3 regions of the Pseudomonas sp. B19(2017) genome follow, and region 1 is predicted to be linked to each of the others. Evidence: predicted binding sites of a transcription regulator. Region 1 holds the regulator's gene; each other region holds the start of a gene.

Evidence for each region. The regulator FliA, encoded in region 1, starts transcription of late flagellar genes. The targets are predictions, from matches to a motif close to CTAAAGTTTNNNNNNNNNNNGCCGNTAA.
Region 2: CAF70_RS23315 (methyl-accepting chemotaxis protein) is a predicted target of FliA. The motif match lies at 3,440-3,467, and genes of this name have one in related genera.
Region 3: motA (flagellar motor stator protein MotA) is a predicted target of FliA. The motif match lies at 2,799-2,826, and genes of this name have one in related genera.

What each region holds. Positions count from the first base shown of each region.
Region 1 covers NZ_NEJR01000018.1:95,324-101,049, forward strand. Annotated here, with positions in the region: gene flhF (flagellar biosynthesis protein FlhF) at 1-761, shown strand, start outside; gene fleN (flagellar synthesis regulator FleN) at 855-1,688, shown strand; gene fliA (RNA polymerase sigma factor FliA) at 1,685-2,425, shown strand; gene CAF70_RS21385 (chemotaxis response regulator CheY) at 2,544-2,918, shown strand; gene CAF70_RS21390 (protein phosphatase CheZ) at 2,940-3,728, shown strand; gene CAF70_RS21395 (chemotaxis protein CheA) at 3,741-5,726, shown strand, end outside.
Region 2 covers NZ_NEJR01000022.1:35,363-41,088, forward strand. Annotated here, with positions in the region: gene trmA (tRNA (uridine(54)-C5)-methyltransferase TrmA) at 1-780, shown strand, start outside; gene pcaG (protocatechuate 3,4-dioxygenase subunit alpha) at 823-1,428, opposite strand; gene pcaH (protocatechuate 3,4-dioxygenase subunit beta) at 1,439-2,158, opposite strand; gene CAF70_RS23305 (neutral zinc metallopeptidase) at 2,385-3,272, shown strand; gene CAF70_RS23315 (methyl-accepting chemotaxis protein) at 3,687-5,471, shown strand; gene ggt (gamma-glutamyltransferase) at 5,605-5,726, opposite strand, start outside.
Region 3 covers NZ_NEJR01000028.1:15,432-21,157, reverse strand. Annotated here, with positions in the region: gene asd (archaetidylserine decarboxylase) at 1-361, opposite strand, end outside; gene CAF70_RS24965 (rhodanese-like domain-containing protein) at 371-1,180, opposite strand; gene CAF70_RS24960 (HDOD domain-containing protein) at 1,225-2,760, opposite strand; gene motA (flagellar motor stator protein MotA) at 2,891-3,742, shown strand; gene motB (flagellar motor protein MotB) at 3,746-4,759, shown strand; gene rsgA (small ribosomal subunit biogenesis GTPase RsgA) at 4,936-5,726, opposite strand, start outside.

The DNA.
Region 1 (5,726 bases):
TGACCGCCGAGATCGACGAGCCACGTCAGGCCTGGCGCATGCTGCTGGCGCACCTGGCGCGGATGATCGAAATTCCCGAGATCGAGCCGATCGAAGAGGGCGGGGTGATCGCCATGGTCGGCCCGGCCGGCATGGGCAAGACCACCACCCTGGCCAAGCTGGCCGCCCGCTACGTGCTCAAGTACGGCGCGCAGAACCTGGCGCTGGTGAGCATGGACAGCTTCCGCATCGGCGCCCAGGAACAGCTCAAGACGCTGGGCCGTATCCTCAACGTGCCGGTGACCTATGTCGACCCGGGCCAGTCGTTGGCCGCGGCGCTGGAGCCGCTGTTGCGCAAGCGCGTGGTGCTGATCGATACCGCCGGCCTGCAAGCCAGCGACCCGGCCCTGCGCCTGCAACTGGAAACCCTGGCCGGGCGGGGCATTGCCGCCAAGAACTACCTGGTGCTGGCCACCACCAGCCAGAAGCAGGTGCTGACTGCCGCCTACCACAGCTACAAGCGCTGCGGCCTGGCCGGTTGCATCCTGACCAAACTCGATGAAACGGCGAGCCTTGGCGACGTGCTGAGCCTTGCCATCAGTCACGAACTGCCAGTGGCCTACCTGACCGATGGGCCGCGCATTCCTGACGACCTGCACCTGCCTCGCGGGCACCAGCTGGTTACCCGCGCGGTCAATGTGCAGCAGCAGGACGAGCCCAGCGAAGAGGCCATGGCCGACATGTTCGCTGATCTCTATCACAACCCACGGCGAGCGGGTTGATGATGAAGCGTGTGCAAGGTAGCTATGCCAAAGGGTACGCAGAATTGCCCTACGTGTGGCCTGAGTCCCAGCGAGACAAGGTAAAGAACAGACATGGGTAGCATGCATCCCGTACAGGTGATCGCCGTGACCGGTGGCAAAGGTGGCGTCGGCAAGACTAACGTTTCAGTGAACCTGTCCCTGGCGCTGGCCGAGCTTGGTCGCAGGGTCATGCTGCTTGACGCCGACCTGGGCCTGGCCAATGTCGACGTGCTGCTGGGGCTGACCCCCAAGCGGACGCTGGCCGATGTCATCGAAGGGCGCTGCGAGCTGCGCGACGTGATGTTGCAGGGGCCGGGCGGGGTGCGCATCGTGCCGGCGGCCTCGGGCACGCAGAGCATGGTGCACCTGGCCCCGGCCCAGCATGCCGGGTTGATCCAGGCCTTCAGCGAAGTCGGCGACAACCTGGACGTGCTGGTGATCGACACCGCGGCCGGTATCGGTGACTCGGTGGTCAGCTTCGTCCGCGCCGCCCAGGAAGTGCTGCTGGTGGTGTGCGACGAACCCACCTCTATCACCGATGCCTACGCCCTGATCAAGCTGCTTAACCGCGACTACGGCATGAACCGCTTCCGTGTGCTGGCCAACATGGCACAAAGCCCGCAGGAAGGGCGCAACCTGTTCGCCAAGCTGACCAAGGTCACCGACCGCTTCCTCGACGTTGCCCTGCAGTACGTGGGCGCCGTGCCGTATGACGAGTGCGTGCGCAAGGCAGTGCAGAAGCAGCGCGCGGTTTACGAAGCCTTCCCTCGCTCCAAGTGCGCGCTGGCATTCAAGGCGATTGCCCAGAAGGTCGACAGCTGGCCGCTGCCGGCCAACCCGCGCGGTCATCTGGAGTTCTTTGTCGAGCGCCTGGTGCAACCCACCAGCGCGGGACCTGTGTTATGAATGCCAGCGGTTTCAAGATGTATAGCCGCGCGTCGAAAGACGCCCAGTACGAGCTGATCGAGCGTTACGCCCCGCTGGTCAAGCGCATCGCCTACCACTTGCTGGCGCGGCTGCCGGCCAACGTGCAGGTCGAGGACTTGATCCAGGCCGGCATGATCGGCCTGCTGGAAGTGGCCAACAAGTATGACGCCAGCAAGGGCGCCAGCTTTGAAACCTACGCCGGCATCCGCATTCGCGGGGCCATGCTCGATGAAGTGCGCAAGGGTGACTGGGCGCCGCGTTCGGTGCACCGCAACACGCGCATGGTCAGTGACGCGATGCGTGCCGTGGAGGCCAGAACCGGTCGCGACGCTAAAGATCATGAAGTTGCTGCCGAACTCCAATTGAGTCTCGATGATTACTACGGGATCTTGAACGATACCCTGGGCAGCCGCCTGTTCAGTTTCGACGACCTGCTGCAGGACGGCGAGCACGAAGGGCTGCATGAGGACGGCGCCAGCGGCCAGGTCGAGCCTGCGCGTGGCCTGGAGGACGAGCGCTTCCAGGTTGCCCTGACCGAGGCCATCGCCAACCTGCCGGAGCGTGAACGCCTGGTGCTGGCGCTGTACTACGACGAAGAGCTGAACCTCAAGGAAATCGGTGAGGTGCTTGGGGTCAGCGAGTCGCGGGTCAGCCAGTTGCACAGCCAGTGTGCCGCGCGCCTGCGCAGCCGCCTGGGGGAATGGCGGGCGCGTTGAGCCCGCTGGCATTGCCGTCTTTTTCCACGTGCGTTTTCCATGTTGCACCGAATTGATTGAATGCGCGCTCGGGACCGAGCGCGTTTGAGACTGCTTGGAGGTCTACTTGAACAAAGATATGAAAATCCTCATCGTTGACGACTTTTCGACGATGCGGCGGATCATCAAGAACCTGTTGCGTGACCTGGGCTTCACCAACACCGAAGAAGCCGATGATGGCACCACGGCGCTGCCGATGCTGGAAAACGGCCACTTTGATTTCCTCGTGACCGACTGGAACATGCCCGGCATGTCCGGCATCGACCTGCTGCGTAAAGTGCGTGCCAGCGACAAGCTGAAAACCATGCCGGTCCTGATGGTGACGGCCGAGGCCAAGCGCGACCAGATCATCGAAGCGGCCCAGGCCGGGGTCAACGGCTATGTGGTCAAGCCGTTCACCGCCCAGGTGCTCAAAGAAAAGATCGAGAAGATCTTCGAACGCGTCAACGGCTGAGTCACGTCAGGGGGGCGCGCCATGGATTCATCACAAACGTCTTTGGGCGAGTTCGAATCGACCCTGAAGAAGCATGCCCAGGAGCTGGTTGAGAGCCTGGAGCGAGGCCGTTTCGGCGAGGCGGTGCAGCTGATTCACGAGCTGAACCAGACCCGCGACCGCGGCCTGTACCAGGAAGTCGGCAAGCTGACCCGCGAGCTGCACAGTGCCATCGTCAGTTTCCAGATCGACCCGACCATGCCGCAGGCCGAGGAGGTGTCGCAGATAACCGACGCCACCGAGCGCCTGTCGTATGTGGTCAGGCTTACCGAGGGCGCGGCCAACCGCACCATGGACCTGGTCGAGGAAAGCACCCCGGTGCTCAACGAGCTGGCCAGCGAGGCCAAGGCCCTGAGCGCCGACTGGCAGCGCTTCATGCGCCGCGAAGTCGCTGCGCCGGAGTTCCGTGAGCTGGTCAAGCGCGTCGACAGTTTCCTGACGCACAGTGCCGAAGGTAACCGCAAGGTCGCCGGCCACCTCAACGACATTCTGCTGGCTCAGGACTATCAGGACCTGACCGGCCAGGTGATCAAGCGCGTCACCAACCTGGTCACCGAGGTGGAAAGCAACCTGCTCAAACTGGTGCTGATGGCCAGCCAGGTCGACCGCTTTGCCGGTATCCAGCATGACCACGATCAACTGCGTGCAGAAAAAGATCGAGAAAAACATCCGACTCGGGGTGAAGGTCCGCAGATTCATGCCGATAAGCGTGAAGACGTCGTGTCCGGTCAGGACGATGTCGATGATCTGCTGTCCAGCCTTGGTTTTTAAGGAGCACGTTTGATGAGCTTCGGCGCCGATGAAGAAATCCTCCAGGATTTCCTGGTAGAAGCCGGCGAAATTCTTGAGCAACTGTCCGAGCAACTGGTCGAGCTGGAAAGCCGGCCCGACGATGCCGACCTGCTCAATGCGATCTTTCGCGGTTTCCACACTGTAAAAGGGGGCGCCGGCTTCCTTCAGCTGAACGAGCTGGTGGAGTGCTGCCATATCGCCGAGAACGTGTTCGACGTCCTGCGCAAAGGTGAGCGCCGGGTCGACGCGGAACTGATGGATGTGGTGCTCGAGGCACTGGATACGGTCAACAGCATGTTTGGCCAGGTGCGCGAGCGCACTGAAGTGACCGCGGCTACCCCCGAGCTGTTGGCGGCGTTGTCGCGCCTGGCCGAGCCGGGCGGCGCCGAAAGCGTTGAAGTGCCTGCCGCTGCGGCGCCGGCGCCGGTTGCCGAGGCGCCAGCCGAGGAGCAGGACATCACCGACAGCGAGTTCGAACAGCTGCTCGATTCGCTCGATGCGGTCAAGGCACAAGCTGCGGCCGACGAGCAGATGCAGGGCGAGACTGTCAGCGGTGAAGGTGACGAAATCACCGACGCCGAGTTCGAGTCGCTGCTCGACCAGTTGCACGGCAAAGGCCAGTTCAGCGCCGAGGTGGCTGCGCAGCCGGTTGTCAGCGCGCCGGAAACGGCCAGCGACGAAATTACCGACGCCGAATTCGAATCGCTGCTGGACCAGTTGCATGGCAAGGGCACCTTCCAGGCCGATGCCTTGCCCGGCGCCAAGGCGCCAGCGCCTGCCGCAGCGGACACCCATGCTGGCGGCGACGACATCAGCGAGCACGAGTTCGAGGCGCTGCTGGACCAACTGCATGGCAAGGGCAAGTTCGGTAGCGACGTTGCCGCCGTCGAAGCCCCGGCTGCGGCCAAGGCGCAAGCGCCGGCAGCGGCCAAGGCCGACAGCCAGCCCGTGGCCAAGCCAGCCGCAGCTACGCCGGCACCTGCCAGCAAACCTGCCGCAGCACCCCGCGCCCCGGCCGCGGCCGCCGACAAGCATGGCGCCAGCGAAGCGGAGACCACCGTACGGGTCGATACCGCACGCCTGGACGAGATCATGAACATGGTCGGCGAACTGGTGCTGGTACGTAACCGCCTGGTGCGCCTGGGCCTGAACAGCGGCGACGAGGCCATGTCCAAGGCCGTGTCCAACCTTGACGTGGTCACCGCCGACCTGCAGACCGCGGTGATGAAAACCCGCATGCAGCCGATCAAGAAAGTCTTCGGCCGCTTCCCGCGCCTGGTGCGTGACCTGGCCCGCCAGCTGAAGAAAGAGATCAACCTGGAGCTGGTCGGCGAAGAGACCGACCTGGACAAGAACCTGGTCGAGGCCCTGGCCGACCCGTTGGTGCACCTGGTGCGCAACGCCGTCGACCATGGTGTGGAAATGCCCGATGAGCGTGAAGCGTCCGGCAAGGCGCGCACCGGCCGTGTGGTGCTGTCGGCCGAACAGGAAGGCGACCACATTCTGCTGTCGATCTCGGACGACGGCAAAGGCATGGACCCCAACATCCTGCGCGCCAAGGCCGTGGAAAAGGGCCTCATGGACAAGGATGCCGCCGACCGCCTGAGCGAGTCGGACTGCTACAACCTGATCTTCGCCCCGGGCTTCTCGACCAAGACCGAGATTTCCGACGTGTCCGGTCGTGGCGTGGGCATGGATGTGGTCAAGACCAAGATCTCCCAGCTCAACGGCTCGATCAACATCTTCTCGGCCAAGGGCCAGGGCTCGAAGATCGTCATCAAGGTGCCGCTGACCCTGGCGATCATGCCCACCTTGATGGTGATGCTGGGCAACCAGGCGTTTGCTTTCCCGCTGGTAAACGTCAACGAGATCTTCCACCTCGACCTGTCGCGCACCAACGTGGTCGACGGCCAGGAAGTGGTGATCGTGCGTGACAAGGCGCTGCCGCTGTTCTACCTCAAGCGCTGGCTGGTCCAG
Region 2 (5,726 bases), on a different contig from region 1:
AACCGCCTGTTCCAGGTGGAGTTCCTCACCACCCTGGCCGGCGATGCCATGGTCACCCTGTGCTACCACCGCCCGCTGGATGAGGCCTGGGAAGTGGCCGCACGGCAACTGGCCAAAGAGCTGGGCGTGAGCATCATTGGCCGCTCCAAGGGCAAGCGCCTGGTCATCGGCCGTGACTACGCGGTGGAAAAACTCGATGTCGCCGGCCGTGTGTTCAGCTACCGCCAGCCGGAAGGCGCGTTCACCCAGCCCAACGGCGCGGTGAACCAGAAGATGCTGAGCTGGGCCTTCGAGGCCATCGGCGAGCGGGACGACGACCTGCTGGAGCTGTACTGCGGCAACGGCAACTTCACCCTGCCGCTGGCCACTCGTGTGCGTAAGGTGCTGGCTACCGAGATCAGCAAGACGTCGGTCAATGCCGCGCTGAGCAACCTCGACGAGAACGCTGTGGGTAACGTGCGGCTGGTGCGCCTGTCGGCAGAAGAGCTGACCCAGGCGCTGAATGGGGTGCGGCCGTTCCGCCGGCTGGAAGGCATCGACCTGAAGAGCTACGCGTTCGGTACGGTGTTCGTCGACCCGCCGCGGGCGGGCATGGACCCGGATACCTGCGAGTTGACCCGGCGTTTCGAGCGGATCCTGTACATCTCGTGCAACCCGGAGACGCTGGCGGCGAACATTGCCCAGTTGCAGGACACCCACCGCATCGAGCGGTGTGCGTTGTTTGACCAGTTCCCGTATACCCACCATATGGAGAGTGGGGTGCTGCTGGTTCGGCGTTGACCTTCAGATCGCCGGGGCTGCTTTGCAGCCCCGAGGTCCAACTCAGAAGTCGAAGAACACCGTCTCCCCTTCCCCCTGAATACGGATATCGAAACGATACGCCGTCTTCCCGTCCACCTCGCAACGCTTGGCCACCAGAGTCTCGCGTCGCTGCGGCTGCTCGATCAGGTTGAGCACCGGGCACTTGGCATTGGCCTCGGCCTCGTCATCGAAGTACAGCCGCGTGTGCAGGTGGATGTTGATCCCCCGGGCAAACAGGCTGATGTTGATGTGCGGTGCCATCGGCAAGCCTGCAGCGTTATTCACCACACCCGGCTTGACCGTGTGCAGGGTCCATTCGCCGGCATCGAAGGTGGTGGCGGTGCGGCCGAAGCTGTTGAAGGCGTTTTCCAGGTTGTAGGCATCCTGGTACTCGCCGTTGGCATCGGCTTGCCACACTTCCAGGAACGAGTCACGCACCAGGTGGCCATTACCGTCATACACCTGGCCGATCAGCAAAATGTGCTCGCCTGGCGCATCTGGCTTGGCCAGGCGGTTCCAGATTTCCTGATCGCGGGTCGGGTTGCCGGCAGCCTCCAGGGCCAGGCCGATGTGCACGTAGGGGCCGGCAGTCTGCGAAGGGGTTTCCGGCAGCAGTTCGATTGGCATGGCGGGGTCCTCAGCAGTTTTCGAAGTGGGTCTTGCGCTGGCCGCGCAGCACGATGTCGAAGCGGTAGGCCAGGCAGTCCATCGGGTTGGCGTTGCTCATGTCGAGCTTGGCGATCAACTGCTGCACGGCTTGCGGGTTGGCGATCGACTTGACGATCGGGCACATCGGGATCAGCGGGTCACCCTCGAAGTACAGCTGGGTGATCAGCTTGGTGGCGATCGACGGGCCGCTGATGGCGAAGTGGATGTGCGCCGGGCGCCAGTCGTTCGGGCCGTTGCGCCATGGGTACGGGCCCGGCTTGATGGTGCGGAAGCTGTAGTAGCCGTCACGGTCGGTCAGGCAGCGGCCGACGCCACCGAAGTTCGGATCCAGAGGTGCCAGGTAGCGGTCGTTCTTGTGGCGGTAGCGGCCCCCGGCGTTGGCTTGCCACATTTCTACCAGGGTGTTCGGCACAGGCTTGCCGTACTGGTCGACCACACGGCCGGCGACGATGATGCGCTCGCCGATCGGCAAGCCACCGTTGTTGAAGTTCAGCAGCAGGTCATGGTCGTGGGCGCCGAAACCCAGGTGGGAAAAGTCCGGGCCAGTGGTTTCGCTGATCGACTGCGGGATGCTGACCAGTGCCTGGCGTGGCGAGCGGGCAATGGACGTCTTGTAGTCAGGCGTAAGGGCTTTCGGGTGCCAGTTGCGATCACGGATCACGAAGCGGCTGTTGTCCTGGGCGGGCATGCCGGTTTCCTCTCTTGGAATTATGGAAATGCGAGGGGGGCTTCTTCGAAACCCTGCCGCGGGCAAGCCCGCTCCCACATGAAGTTTCGGACAGGTAGCGGGCGATGAATATTGAAATCAGGCGTTTCAAACATAACCATCTGGTTATGGATAAACACCTTGGCCTGACATTCGCCGCTGACGTGGACTAATCTTGTCTTTTTGTTTCACGCTCCGGAGAGCATTCATGGATTGGCGAAAAGGCCGACGCAGCGACAATGTGGTCGATGCCCGAGGCGAAGGTGGTGGCGGCGGCATGCGCTTCGGCGGCGGCAAGGGGCTGGGGCTTGGAGCGGTGCTGCTGATCGTCGGCATCGGCTGGCTCACCGGCCAGGACCCGTTGCAGATTCTTGGCCAGCTCGCCGGCCAGATGGAACAGCAACAACAGCAGGCGCCCAGCAGCGTGGGTGGCAAGGCCCCGCCGGCCAACGACCAGCAGGCCGAATTCGTCGCCTCGATCCTGGGCGACACCGAAGACACCTGGAAAGCTCTGTTCGCCGAAGGCGGCAAACAGTACCGCGACCCCAAACTGGTGCTGTTCAGCGGCCAGGTCAATTCGGCCTGCGGCTTTGCTTCGGCGGCGGTGGGGCCGTTCTACTGTCCGGCCGACCAGCGGGTCTACCTGGACATGTCATTCTTCCGCGAAATGGAAACCCGCTTCGCCGCGGCCGGCGACTTTGCCCAGGCCTACGTGATTGCCCATGAAATCGGCCATCACGTGCAGACCCTGCTAGGCGTGTCGGCCAAGGTCGATGCCGCGCGCCGCAGTGGCCAGCGCATGGAAGGCGACAATGGCCTGCTGGTGCGCCAGGAGCTGCAGGCCGACTGCCTGGCCGGGGTATGGGCCTACCAGGCGCAGAAGCGCCTGAACTGGCTGGAGCCAGGTGACGTCGAAGAGGCGCTGAATGCGGCCAATGCCATTGGCGATGACCGCCTGCAGCAGCAAGGCCGCGGGCGCGTGGTACCAGACTCGTTCACCCACGGCACCTCGGCGCAGCGGGTACGCTGGTTCAAGGCCGGGTTTGCCGAAGGTGAGGTGAACCGTTGCGATACTTTCAGTGCGCGCAACCTTTAAATAGCCGCCACAGCCGGCGCAATCCCTGTGGGAGCGGGCATGCCCGCGAAGAATCCAGCGCGGTGGATAGCACCGGCTCCGCCGGTGTTCGCGGGCACGCCCGCTCCCACAAGGACTGCGCTAGCTTTTAGATTCTCCCTCAATTCTGCTTTTTTGCTGAAAAAGCGTTTCAGCTTCCCCCATCACTGCCGATAACCCCTGCACGAATCAGCAGGCATCCAGAACAACAACGCCTGGCGATCGTCGATCAAGCGAGCGAAAAACTTCTGGAGAGCGTGCATGAACAACTGGTTCGCCAACATCAGCGTCAACCTTAAACTCGGCCTGGGCTTCGGCCTGGTACTGATCCTCACCGGCCTGCTAGCCCTGACCGGCTGGACCAGCCTCGGTAGCCTGATCGACCGCAGTAACTGGATGGGCGATATCGGCCAGCTCAACAAGGACCTGACCGACCTGCGCATTGCGCGCCTGCAGTACATGATCGCCAACGGCGACGATGCCGCCGCCGCCAACACCCAGACCAAGCTGGACGCCTTCAGCAAGCAGCAGGCCTACCTGGCCAGCACCTTCAAGAGCCCGGAAAACATCAAGCTGCTGGGTGAACTGGGCGAGACCATCAGCGCCTACAAGGTGTCGCTGAACAAGATGCGCCAGGGCTACGACGCCACCCGCACCGCGCGCGCGGCCATGGACGGCTCGGCCAGCCAGGCCGACCAGGCCATGGACGCCCTCAGCCAGGAAGTGATGGCACGCCCCGAGGCCGACAGCGTGCGCCTGGCCCAGTACCAGCTGGTCAGCAAGGCCCGCCAGCAACTGTTGCAGGTGCGCATCGACGTACGCGGCTACATTGCCGACAACAGCGCCGCCAACGAGCAGGCCGCCCTGCGCCAGCTGGACGGCGCCCTGGCCGAAATCGACAACCTCAAGCGCCAGCTGCCGGCCGAAGACACGCGCCTGCAACAGTTCGAAGGCTCGGTGCTGGCCTACCGTGACGCCGTGCGCCAGTTCCGCGATGCCGTCGCCAATATCAATACTGCGCGCGCCGAAATGACCGTGCAGGGTGCCGATATCGTCAAGCGCAGCGACGCGCTGTACCAGATCCAGCTGCAGCGCCGTGACATCGAGAGCACCCAGGCCCGCAGCCTGCAGACCATCGCCACGCTGCTGGCACTGCTGGTCGGCGTGCTAGCGGCAGTGCTGATCACCCGGCAGATCACCCGCCCGCTGCGCGACACCCTGGCGGCAGTGGAAAAGATCGCCAGCGGCGACCTCACCCAACACCTGCGCGTCACCCGCCGCGACGAACTGGGCATGCTGCAACAAGGCATCGCCCGCATGGGCTCCACGTTGCGCGAGCTGATCAGCGGCATCCGCGACGGCGTCACCCAGATCGCCAGTGCTGCCGAGGAACTGTCGGCGGTGACCGAGCAGACCAGCGCCGGCGCCAACAGCCAGAAAGTCGAGACCGACCAGGTAGCCACCGCCATGCACGAAATGGCCGCTACCGTTCAGGAAGTGGCGCGCAATGCCGAACAGGCCTCGCATGCCGCCACCGGTGCCGATGACGAAGCCCGCGCCGGCGACCGCGTGGTAGGCGAAGCCATTGGCCAGATCGAGCGCCTGGCCGAGGACATGCACCGCTCCACCGAGGCCATGAACCTGCTGCAGCAGGAAAGCCAGAAGATCGGCAGCGTGATGGATGTGATCAAGTCGGTGGCTGAACAGACCAACTTGCTGGCACTGAACGCAGCAATCGAGGCGGCGCGTGCCGGCGAGGCCGGTCGTGGCTTTGCCGTGGTTGCCGACGAAGTACGCGGCCTGGCCCAGCGCACACAGAAATCCACCGAGGAGATCGAAGAGCTGATCGCCAGCCTGCAGCACGGGACCCAGCAAGTGGCTGCGGCCATGCACGGCAGCCGTACCCTGACCGACAGCAGCGTCGAGCTGGCGCGCAAGGCCGGGGCTTCGCTGGAAAGCATCACCAGCACAGTGTCGAGCATCCAGTCGATGAACCAGCAGATTGCCGCAGCGGCCGAGCAGCAAAGTGCGGTGGCGGAGGAAATCAGCCGCAGCATCCTGAATGTGCGCGATGTATCGGAACAGACGGCGGCGGCCAGTGACGAGACGGCGGCGTCCAGCGTGGAGCTGGCGCGCCTTGGTGGGCAGCTGCAGACGCTGGTCAGCCAGTTCCGCGTCTGATCCTGGAATCCGGGGCCGCTTTGCGGCCCATCGCCGGCAAGCCAGGCTCCCACAGGGATAGCACAAGCCTCGGGGCTGCGCCGTACCTGTGGGAGCTGGCTTGCCGGCGATAGGGCCGGCACTGACGAACCGCTTACTTGACGATCATCCCCACACCACGCCCACGCGGATCCGAAGCGGTCTCAAGCTTCGTCCCGTCCACCCGGATCGCCTGGATGTCACCCATCTCCCAACCCTGGTCCTCCAGCACATAAC
Region 3 (5,726 bases), on a different contig from region 1:
CACCGCCCAGCAGCTCCTGCGCGCTGAAACCGTGGCCCTTGGCCTGGAAGATGCGGCCGTGCTCGATCGGGCCAAGCTGGCTGACGGCACCGTCGGCCGGGCACAGGATGGCGCCGGGGGTCTCGTCCAGCGGGCGGGCACCCGGCTTCAGGGCTCGGGTGAAGAATGCATTGAAGTGCTCGTAGGCGCTCAGGTCCTCGACCAGCGCTTCGCTCATGTTGACCTGGTAACGCTTGGCGAACCAGGCGGTGAAGGCATTCTTGAACCAGCGCACGCGGCACTCGGCGATGCAACCGGCCAGCCGCGACAGCAGGTGGTGCGGCAGCAGGTACTGGCTGATGATGAACAAACGGGATTTCATGCAGGTTCCTTAAACTTCTACAGGCGTGTCCGGGTGGTTGCCCCATTCGCTCCACGAGCCGGCGTAGGCCTTGACGCGCGGGTAGCCAAGGGCCTTGGCCACCAGGTAGGTGAAACCGGAGCGGCGGTGGGTCTGGCAGTGGGTGATCACTTCCTTGTCGGGGGTGATACCCAGCTTCTGCAGGACGTCGGCGATGTCCTGGCGGATGCGCAGGTGGTCGTTGAGGTCCATGCCGGCGGTCCACTCGAAGTTGATCGCGCCGGGGATGTGGCCGCCCTTGGCTGCCAGTACTTTTTCTCCGCTGAATTCCTGCGGGCCACGGGCGTCCCAGATGACCAGGTCGTCGGCGCCCAGGCGGCTTTGCAGGTACTCGCGGGTGGCGGTAGGGGCGCTGTCGATGCGCAGGTGCACCGGCGTATTGCCATTGGCTGGCACTTCGGTGGAGAGCTTGTCGGCCGGCCAGGCCTGGATGCCGCCATTGAGGTAGTGGTAGCGCTGGTGGCCGATCACGTCGAGCAGCCAGATGAAGCGCCCGGCCCAGCCGCCGCCTTCATCGTCATACACTACATACACGGCATCGTCGCGGTGGCCGAGTTCGCTGAACAGTTTTTCCAGCTCGCCAAGGGCCGGCAGCAGGCCGGGCGCGGGTGGCTGGCCAAGCTGGGTACGCTTGCCTTCGACGAAGCGTGCCCCGGGGATATGCCCGCTGACATAGCGGTTGGCGCTGCTCAGGTCGACCAGGATCAGCTGTGGCGAATCCAGGCGTTGCAGCAGGTCCGCGGCTTCGATCACCAGGGGCAGGCCGGAAAAGTCAGTCATCCACGGTCTCCAATGTGGAAAGAGGGGCGATTGTAGCGCAAGGCTCAGGCCTTGCGGTTGGCAAACACCGACAGCGCCCGTTCGGTGCACTGCGCGGTCTTGCCGAAGGCTTGCACGCTGACATCGGCCAGCGGCCGGCCGCCTTGGTCAGCCACCATCAGCATCAGCACCTGCCCGTTCACCGCCAGCGAGCGCAGCAGTACGTGCTCGCTGTGGAACAAGGCACGCAGCGGGGCCGGCAGCAGGGCCGAGAACTGGCTGTGGTTTTCCGGGGTGATGCGCAATTGCCCGGCCTGGCCCAGCAGCTTCTGCAGCAGTTTGTTCTGCGTCACCGGCAGCACCAGCGCGCCGGCTTCCTTGGGCAGGCCGGCCATCTGCTGCACGCGCAGCTGGTCGTTGGCCTTGTCCAGGCTCAGCAGCAGGATGCGCTGCATGCCAGAGGCCAGCAGGGCTTCGATAACCTGCGTGGCCAGGTGCACGCTGTTGGTGAACGGGCTGGGCTGGGCCAGAAGGTCCTGGCACAGCTTGCGCCAGCGCGCCAGTTCGTCGCTGGTGGGCGGTGGCGGCGCCAGCATGTCCGGGTGCGGGCGACGCTGATGCCAGGGCCAGATCAGCGCTTCGGCCGGATGGAACAGGGCATGCTGGGCATGGCGGCGGGCGCTGGCGGCAGCTTGCTGGTGCACCTGTTGCTGCACGTCTTCCAGCGAGGTCTGCAGGTACAGTGCGGTCAGCAACTGCCAGCGCAGCAGGTGGGGGTTGTCCCAGCCCACCTGTGCCGCCAGGGCCAGGTTGTTGGCCAGCAGCACGGTGTTGGCCGGCTGGTTGAACCAGCGACGCAGACCAGGTTCGGCGTCCAGGCGGTGTTGCTGGCTGAGCAGGTCCTGGTCGCGGGCGATATTCAGCACCTGCGCCAGTTGTTCGCGTTCTTCCAGCAACAGGCGGTAACCCTGGGTCACCCATTGTGGCAGGCGCCAGTACTCTGCCATGGTCTGGCACAGTTCCAGGATGCGCACGCCAAACAGTTCTTCCTCGACATGGGCGGCGTCTTCGCCCTTGTGGATAACCCGCAGCTCCCAGGTATCGAGCAGCTTGGGGTAGGCCAGCGCCAGCGGCCAGAGCGGTGACAGGAACAGCAGGCTGCCCCAGTGGATCTCCTGCCACAGCCGTGCCAGGCGGCTGGCGAACAGGCCGCTGGCTTGCTGCGAGGCGTGCTGGCTGATCAGCTGGAACTGGCACAGTACCGGCGGGATCTCTTCGACGGGCACCGCTGGCAGGCGTTTGAGCAGCTGTTCGCTGCGCTCCAGGCCCAGGCGGTTGAGGGCGACTTCCAGGCTTTCGGCAGGCTCGGCCAGGCTGGCATTGGTGGGGTGATTGGCTTCGCGCATCACCGACAGCACCAGCGCCGGGCTATCCTGCATCAGTTCGGCGATATCGCGAAGCGAGCGGCGGCTATCGTGGATGGCGGCCATGACCCGGTCGTAGCTGTGCTTCGGCACGGGGATGCGAACGCTCTCGAGCAGCTTTACCCAGGCCTCTAGCGTACGTGGAGCCTGAGCGGGCACCTTGGTTTCAATTGGCATTTTGACATCAGTCCGAACTGGCTTTTCGCAATGAGTGGCTATAGTCTGGCGCAGTTCTGCCGATAAGTAGAAGAAGAGTTTTAAAGCTCCCGCCTCTTCCCCTGACCACGACAGCAAGTGCTTTGAACCTATGGCTAAAATTATCGGCATCATCGTCGTATTCGCGAGCGTGCTCGGCGGATACGTGCTCTCCCACGGCAAGATCGCAGCGCTGATCCAGCCGTTCGAAGTACTGATCATTGGCGGTGCGGCCTTTGGTGCATTCCTGCAGGCCAACCCTGGCCACATGACCATGCACGTCATCAAGAAGTCGATGAAGATGTTCGGCTCGCGCTTCACTCACGCGTTCTACCTGGAAGTGCTGGGCCTGGTGTACGAGATCCTCAACAAAAGCCGTCGTGAAGGCATGATGGCCATCGAGGCCGACATCGAGGATGCCGCCGCCAGCCCGATCTTCGCCAAGTACCCGACGGTGCTGGCCGATGAGCGCATGACCGCGTTCGTCTGCGACTACCTGCGCATCATGTCCACCGGCAACATGGCCCCGCACGAGCTCGAGGGCCTGTTCGACATGGAACTGCTGAGCATGAAGGAAGAGCTGGAGCATCCCTCCCATGCTGTGACCGGCATCGCCGACGGCATGCCCGGCTTCGGTATCGTTGCGGCGGTACTGGGTATCGTGGTGACCATGGCCTCGCTCGGCGATGGTGACCAGGCTTCCATCGGCCTCCATGTGGGTGCGGCACTGGTGGGTACCTTCTTCGGTATTCTGGCGGCCTACGGCTTCTTCGGCCCGTTGGCCAAGTGCCTGGAGCACGATGCCAAGGAAGAGCTGAACCTCTACGAATCGATCAAGGCGTCGCTGGTGGCCTCGGCCTCGGGCATGCCGCCTTCGCTGGCGGTCGAGTTCGGGCGCAAGGTGCTGTACCCCAAGCACCGTCCAAGCTTCGCCGAGCTGGAACAAGCGGTTCGCGGTCGCTGAGTCATGGAGAACAATCAGCCCATCATCGTCAAGCGCGTAAAGCGCTTTGGCGGCGGCCACCACGGCGGCGCCTGGAAAATCGCCTTCGCCGACTTCGCCACGGCGATGATGGCGTTCTTCCTGGTGCTGTGGCTTTTGTCCACGGCCACGCCGGAGCAGAAGATCGCCATTGCCGGCTATTTCAAAGACCCGATAGGCTTTTCGGAAAGCGGCACGCCCTACGTCATCGACCTGGGCGGCTCGCCCCAGCTGGCGCCGGAAAAGACCATCAACCCCGAAGCCAAGTCCGAGCCGACGCCTGATACCAGCATCCAGCTGGACAAGGACCAGGTGGAGACAATGGCCGAGCAGGTCGAGCGCGAGCGCCTGGAGTTGCTACTGCAGGAACTGCAGAACAAGGTGGAAGAGAACCCGCAGCTGCAGAAGTTCAAGGACCAGATCCTGTTCGAGATCACCCAGGACGGCCTGCGCATCCAGATCATGGATGCCGAGAACCGGCCGATGTTCGACATTGGCAGTGCGCGCCTGCAGCCGTACTTCGAGGACATCCTGCTGGCCATGGCCGACACCATCAAGGCCGTGCCGAACAAGATCAGCATCAGTGGCCACACCGACGCCAAGCCGTATGCCGGCAGTGGCGAGTTCGGCAATTGGGAGCTGTCGGCCAACCGCGCCAACGCCGCGCGCCGTGCGCTGGTGGCCGGTGGCTACCCGGACGGCCAAGTGGCACGGGTGGTGGGTTATGCCTCGTCGTCGCTGTTCGACCGCAAGAACCCGTTCAACCCGGTCAACCGGCGCATCGATATCATCGTGCTGACCAAGAAGGCCCAGCGCAACATCGAGGGTGAGCAGGGTACGCCGGAGGCACCGCCTGCCGAGCCTGCACCTCCGGCCGCTGCGGCACCGGATGCGCCAGCGGGGACCGAGCAGGCACCCATGCAGCCGCGTGAACTGCGCCAGAAGCTGAACATCTTCGAAGAGGGGGCGTTGAAGATGTATGAGACCAAGGAACAGTAAACCCTACAGGATCGCGCTGTAGCTGAAGCAAGCGCGGAACCTGTGGGAGCGGGCTTGCCCGCGAACACGGGCGAAGCCCGTGCCAACCACCGTGCTGCCTGCTTCGCGGGCACGCCCGCTCCCACAGGATTGGCGTGGCCCTTGAGCCTTGTGCAGTACCTGCGGGAGCGGGCAGGTCAGTAAGCGTCTTCTGGCAAGCTGGCGATGATCGAGCGGTAGCTGTTCATCCGTTGCGGCTTGATGCGCCCCTCGTCCAGCGCCTTGAGCAGTGCACAGCCCGGTTCGCGATCATGCTTGCAGTCGCGGAAGCGGCAGGTGCCGAACAGGTCGCGGAACTCGATGAAGCCATCCTCCACATCACTGCGGCTGACGTGACCCAGGCCGAACTCGCGGATGCCCGGCGAGTCGATCAGGTCGCCACCATTGGGGAAGTGGTACAGCCGCGCGGTGGTGGTGGTGTGGGTACCCTGGCCAGACCATTCCGAAAGGTCGCCGACACGGGTGCCGGCGTCCGGCAGCAGGCTGTTGACCAGCGACGACTTGCCCACCCCCGACTGGCCGACGAACACGCTGATGTGGCCGTCGAGCATCTGCTGCAGGCGTTGCATGCCGTCTCCGTGGTGCGCCGAAACCTCCAGCAGCGGGTAGCCCAGCTCGCGATAGACCTCCAGCAGCGCATGCAGGCCCGGGCCGTTCTCGTCGTTGATCAGGTCGGCCTTGTTCAGCAGCAACAGGGGGCGAATGCCAGCGTGCTCTGCGGCCACCAGGTAACGGTCGATCAGGTTGGGGTGCGGTTCGGGCGCGGGGGCGAAGACGATCACGATCAGGTCGACGTTGGCTGCCACCGGCTTCAGCTGGCCGTGGTTGTTCGGCCGGCACAGCTCGGTGCTGCGCGGCATCTGCGCGACGATCACGCCAATGCCCTGGTTGCCCGCCCGCCAGACCACGCGGTCGCCGGTAACCAGCG